One region of the Rahnella sp. CFA14(1/10) genome, then DNA from elsewhere that is predicted to be linked to it. Evidence: predicted binding sites of a transcription regulator. Region 1 holds the regulator's gene; the other holds the start of a gene.
The links. Region 1 encodes sigma-54, which starts transcription at its own class of promoters, with help from an activator protein. Its sites were predicted from a motif close to GTTGGCACANNTTTCGCTNT; they were not measured.
Positions count from the first base shown of each region.

Region 1 (3,139 bases):
TCAACACCAATACCGCGACGTTTACCGGCAATGTGGTGGTGAATCAGGGCACGATCCAGGTTAAAGCCGATAAAGTGGTGGTGATACGTCCGCAGGGTGTGTCCGGTAAAGAAGTGGTAGAAGGTTACGGTAACCCGGTGACGTTCTATCAGATGCAGGACAACGGTAAACCGGTAAAAGGCCATGCCCAGAAAGTCCGCTACGAAGTGGAAAATGACCTCGTCACGCTGACCGGCAATGCTTACCTTGAGCAACTGGACAGCAATGTGAAAGGCGACCGCATTACTTATCTGGTACAGAAACAGCAAATGGAAGCTTTTAGTGATAAGGGTAACCGTGTGACGACCGTTCTGGTCCCTTCGCAGCTGCAACAAAAAGCGCCTGCAGCGGGCGGCCAGCCGACCAAAAAGAGTAACTGATATTTTATGGCTAAATTAATCGCAGAGAATCTCGCCAAGGCATACAAAGGCCGTAAGGTCGTTGAAGATGTCAGCCTGATGGTCAACTCGGGTGAAATCGTCGGGTTATTGGGCCCAAATGGTGCGGGTAAAACCACCACCTTTTACATGGTCGTGGGCATTGTCCAGCGCGATGCGGGCCGTATCATCGTTGATGATGAAGACATCAGCCTGCTGCCGCTGCATACCCGCGCCCGTCGCGGTATTGGTTATCTTCCGCAGGAAGCCTCCATATTCCGTCGTCTCAGTGTATTTGATAACCTGATGGCGGTGCTGCAGATCCGTGATGATCTGACCAAAGAACAGCGTAATGACCGCGCGAATGAATTAATGGAAGAGTTCCATATTTCTCATTTGCGCGATAACCTCGGTCAGTCACTGTCCGGTGGTGAACGACGTCGTGTGGAAATTGCCCGTGCGCTGGCAGCAAACCCTAAATTCATCCTGCTGGATGAACCGTTCGCCGGGGTTGACCCGATTTCCGTTATCGACATTAAAAAAATCATTGAGCATTTACGTGACAGCGGCCTCGGCGTACTGATCACTGACCATAACGTGCGCGAAACACTCGACGTTTGTGAACGCGCGTATATTGTCAGTCAGGGGAAATTGATTGCCCACGGCACGCCAGCCGACATTCTTGCTGATGAACAAGTTAAACGTGTTTATCTTGGTGAAGAATTCCGTCTGTGATCTGTGCCGCCGGAACCGTGCCTGTTTCCACCTACACTGAAACAGGCCGTCTCTGACAGAAGTGTTGCCGTTTTCACTCATCAACGGAATTAAGCCAAGATATGAAGCAAGGTTTGCAACTCAGACTCAGCCAACAACTGGCTATGACTCCCCAGTTACAACAGGCCATCCGCTTGTTGCAACTGTCCACGCTTGAGCTCCAGCAGGAGATCCAACTCGCGCTGGAGAGCAACCCTCTGTTGGAACAAACTGACCTTCATGAAGAAATCGACTCGGTAGAAGCCACCGACAGCGAGGGGTTAGACACCCGCGAGGCGCTCGAGCAAAAAGATATGCCGGAAGAATTGCCGCTCGACGCGACCTGGGATGAGATTTACACCGCAGGCACGCCGTCCGGTACCGGTAATGATTACAGCGACGACGAGCTGCCCATTTATCAGGGTGAAACTACCCAGACCCTTCAGGATTACCTGATGTGGCAGGTTGAGCTGACGCCGTTTTCTGATACTGATGCCGCGATTGCCACATCAATTGTCGATGCGGTGGATGACACCGGTTACCTGACCGTCTCCCTTGAAGACATCCTCGAAAGCGTCGGTGATGAAAACATCACGATGGACGAAGTTGAGGCCGTGCTTAAACGCGTTCAGCGTTTTGATCCGGTGGGGGTGGCAGCACGTGACCTGCGCGATTGTCTGCTGATCCAGCTGTCTCAATATGCCACTGACACGCCTTTCATCACTGAAGCCCGTCTTATCATCACCGAACATCTCGATTTGCTGGCGAACCATGATTTCCGCGCACTTATGCGATCAACCCGGTTAAAAGAAGATACACTCAAAGGAGCGATGCTTCTGATCCAGTCTCTGGATCCGCGTCCGGGTCAGTCGATCAATACCGGCGAATCCGAATACGTGATCCCGGATGTGCTGGTGCGTAAAGTGTCAGGGGTCTGGACGGTAGAACTCAATTCCGACAGCATTCCGCGTCTGAAGATTAACCAGCAGTACGCCGCGATGGGTAACTCCACACGCAGCGACAGCGACGGGCAATTTATCCGCAGCAACCTGCAGGAAGCCAAGTGGTTAATTAAAAGCCTGGAAAGCCGTAACGACACGCTGTTGAAAGTGACGCGCTGCATCGTTGAGCAGCAGCAGGCGTTCTTTGAACTGGGTGAAGAATTTATGAAACCTATGGTGCTGGCCGATATTGCCAGTGCCGTGGAAATGCACGAATCGACGATTTCACGCGTGACGACACAAAAGTTCCTGCACAGTCCGCGTGGTATTTTCGAACTGAAGTATTTCTTCTCCAGCCATGTCAGTACAGACAGCGGCGGCGAGGCATCGTCAACCGCGATCCGGGCGCTGGTGAAGAAATTAATCGCAGCGGAGAATCCTGTAAAACCGCTCAGTGACAGCAAGTTAGCAACCCTGCTTTCCGATCAGGGAATTATGGTTGCGCGCCGGACTGTCGCCAAATACCGAGAGTCTTTGTCCATCCCGCCCTCAAACCAACGTAAACAGTTAGTTTGACCTCAACAGAGAAGGAAGACATTATGCAGCTCAACATTACCGGACATCACATTGAGATCACGGATCCCCTGAGAGAGTTCATCACGTCGAAACTGGCTAAGCTCGAGCAGTATTTCGACAGGATTAATCAGGTGTATGTGGTGTTGAGCGTGGAAAAGGTGCAGAAAGTAGCGGAAGCCACTTTGCATGTGAACGGAGGCGAATTACATGCCACCTCGGAACATCAGGATATGTACGCAGCGATTGATGGGCTGGTTGATAAACTGGCCCGACAGCTGAATAAACATAAAGACAAACTGAAACAGCACTGACATTCATGTAGCCAACCCTGTGCTACAAACCTTCGGGCATCGGCTTGTGACCTTCGGGAAACGAGCCGATATAGCTTTAAGGGTGAAACAGCGCAAAAGTGAAAGATGACATGATTAACGATACTGCAATGCAATTAACGTC
Region 1 is NZ_SEWS01000010.1:153,907-157,045, reverse strand. Features, by position in the region: gene lptA (lipopolysaccharide ABC transporter substrate-binding protein LptA) at 1-419, shown strand, start outside; gene lptB (LPS export ABC transporter ATP-binding protein) at 426-1,151, shown strand; gene rpoN (RNA polymerase factor sigma-54) at 1,253-2,686, shown strand; gene hpf (ribosome hibernation promoting factor) at 2,710-2,997, shown strand; gene ptsN (PTS IIA-like nitrogen regulatory protein PtsN) at 3,096-3,139, shown strand, end outside.

Region 2 (3,139 bases), on a different contig from region 1:
GTCGTCGAGTTCCAGCGCCAGAACGGATTCCATCTGGCAGATATAGGCGGCCCAGCTGGTCGCTGCGGATGTCTCTTTCATGCTGCTTCCTTATCAATTTTCATGAGCGAACTCTGATCAAAATCCGGCTGCGCTGCCGTTGCTGCGCGGGTCGGAGGCCCCTTCAAACATGCCGTTGGTATGGCGGACGATCGCGCCAGCGTGGCCGACGGCTTCGCTGAAATCTGGCAACAGTTCGACGTCGTGACCACGCTGTCTCAGGCCCGCCAGCGTCGGATAGGCAAAACGGCTTTCCAGTTTCAGTGAATCCGAACTCTCGCCCCAGGTACGGCCAAGCAGCCAGCGCGGGCCGCTGATCGCCTGCTGTAACGATTGTCCCTGGACCACATGGCGGATAAACACGGCGGCCTGCGTCTGCGGCTGTCCGTCTCCCCCCATTGAGCCGTAAACCATCGTGCGCCCGTCATATAAGCGTGCGGCGGCAGGATTAAGGGTATGGAACGGTTGTTTGCCCGGCGCCAGCGCCAGTAAATGCCCTGCATCGAGGCTGAAGGACGCGCCACGGTTTTGCCACAACACGCCGCTGCCCGGCAGCACCACGCCACTGCCGAACTCGTGATAAATACTCTGGATAAAAGAAACAGCCAGTCCGCTGCTGTCCATCACACCCATCCAGACGGTATCGCCCGGTCCTTTACCTTTGCCCCAGTCGGCAGCGCTGTGGGGTTTGATGCGTGTGGCGAGGGCATCCAGATATTGGGGATCCAACAGGCTCTGGGCATCCTGCGTCATCATGCGCGGATCGGTGATAAAACGGTCACGCAGGCCGAACGCCAGTTTGGTGGCTTCAACAATGCTATGAATCGTCGCACTTTCATCCAGGGTTTCCAGCGGCAGGCGGTCAGTCAGGCCGAGGATCGCCAGTGAAACCAGCCCCTGCGTCGGCGGTGTCAGGTTGTATATTTCGCCTTTACTGTGTTTGAGCCGCAGCGGCACACGACGCTGAGGCTTGTAAGCCGCGAGATCAGCGCGGGTGACCGGCATGCCGAGCTTTTCCATGTCGGCGGCCATATTGTCGGCCAGCTCACCACGATAGAAACTGTTCAGCCCGTCCTCGCACAGCATCGATAATGTCTGCGCCAGCTGCGGCTGGGTAAAGCGATTTCCGGCGCGGGGGACATCGCCATTAGGCAGAAAAACGTCGGCGAAGGTGCTGAAATTTTCAAGTTCGTGTTGTTTGGCACGGGTCGCAGCTTCCTGCGAGGCCGTTACCGGAATGCCGTCAGCAGCGTAACGAATGGCATCACGCAGCAGGCGGGAGAGCGGTTTTTGCTCGCCGCCAAATTCAGCCGACACATTCAGCGCTTCCTGCCAGCCGCCGACAGTGCCTGCGACTGTCAGCGCGGCTTTCGGTCCCCGATGCGGAATATGCGTTTCACCGGCATAGAAATCGAGAGTGGCGAGGGAGCCTGCGGCACCGCTGGCATCTATTGCCACCGGGTTTCCCTGCGGTGGCACAATCAGCCAGAAGCCATCGCCGCCCAGACCGTTCATGTGCGGATAGACCACGGCAATTGTCGCGGCCGCCGCCACCATCGCCTCGATGGCATTGCCGCCTTCGCGCAATACTGCAAGCGCACTCTGGCTCGCCAGATGATGGGGTGTGACCGCCATGCCCAGCGGCGCGCTGTTACTGTTAATCATGCGATGTCCTTTTTGAAACGCTTTTTTTATGCTGCCCGCGCATGCAGGGATGTGGGCGCGTAGGGATAAAGTTAAGCAAGAGGTGTTCCACATCGGCAGAATCTTCACGCTTTCACTCATAATTTAGCTTGCATTGGCAAGCATAGTGCATGGTATGTTCCGCTGAAACATTGGTTACAAAAGGGACGGGGATGAAACAGATTGATGAACGTCTGCGTGACCATTACGCAGAGCTGACGCCGCAGGAACAGCGGGTGGCCGACTTTATTTTTGCCAGTATTGACGACCTGATGAGTTATAACAGCGCCGAACTGGCACGGCTGAGCGGCGTGTCGAAAGCCACGGTCAGCCGGCTGTTCAAGCGCCTGGGATATCCGAGTTACCGTGACATGCGCGATGAAATGCGCACCCTGCGCCAGAGCGGTATGCCGCTGACGGACAGTCGCGATGCGGTGCAGGGCAACACTTTGTTATCGCGGCATTATAAGCAGGAAATGGCCAACCTGACGCAGTGGATTAATCAGATTGATGGCGTACAGTTTGGCGCGCTGATCGCCGCCCTCAGTCAGGCGCGGCAGGTGCGCCTGCTGGGCTTTCGCAACAGTTATCCGGTGGCGCTGCATTTGCGTCAGCAACTGATTCAGGTACGCACTGGCGTGATGATGATGCCGCAACCGGGCCAGACGCTGGCTGAAGAACTGGTGGATCTGACTGTGCAGGATGTGGTGATTTTCGTTGCCTTCCGCCGCAGGCCGCGCATGGCGAAGGCAGTTCTCACGCAATTACAGACGATGGGCGTGCCGGTGTTGTTGATCTGCGAGCCGCAGGCCCAGACGCTGATCCCACTGGCAACCTGGCATCTGGCCGCGCCTCTCGACAGCGTATCGGCGTTTGACAGCTATTCTTCCGCCATGAGTCTGGCGAATTTACTCAGCAACGCATTGCTGCACGAGATGCTCACCTCAGGCCGGCAGCGCATTCATCAGATAAGCGATTTGTATAACGATCTGGATGAGCTTGAGCAGCGCTGATTCCCGTTTGCAGAACAAACTGAGCGCTTTTCTGGTGCCTTTGCACATTTTTAGTGCGTCATGATTTTCTTATTTTCAGTCCTTTTGCCCTGATTCAGGGCAAAAAAATCCCTCCTGATCGTATCCTCAATTTTCTAATTCCTTGTGGTACCGTGATTTTGTCCGCATTTTTTTCGCTGTGCTGGTTTTGGCACATTCGTTGCAGAGTTATAAATATAAGAATCTATCGTTTCAAAAACCTTTCACCGGAGATAATCTATGAACATGAACAAACGGCTGTTGATGTGGGCAGGTGCGGCAATGTTGGTGCTTCAGGCATCTGCCGTCATGGCCGATCAGTTACAGGATATTCAGAAACGCGGCGTACTGCGCGTGGCCGTTCCTCAGGATTTCCCACCGTTTGG
Region 2 is NZ_SEWS01000016.1:32,812-35,950, forward strand. Features, by position in the region: gene hpxX (oxalurate catabolism protein HpxX) at 1-81, opposite strand, end outside; gene EVX52_RS23855 (gamma-glutamyltransferase family protein) at 118-1,704, opposite strand; gene EVX52_RS23860 (MurR/RpiR family transcriptional regulator) at 1,896-2,735, shown strand; gene EVX52_RS23865 (transporter substrate-binding domain-containing protein) at 2,994-3,139, shown strand, end outside.
Region 2: EVX52_RS23855 (gamma-glutamyltransferase family protein) is a predicted target of sigma-54. The motif match lies at 1,777-1,796, and genes of this name have one in related genera.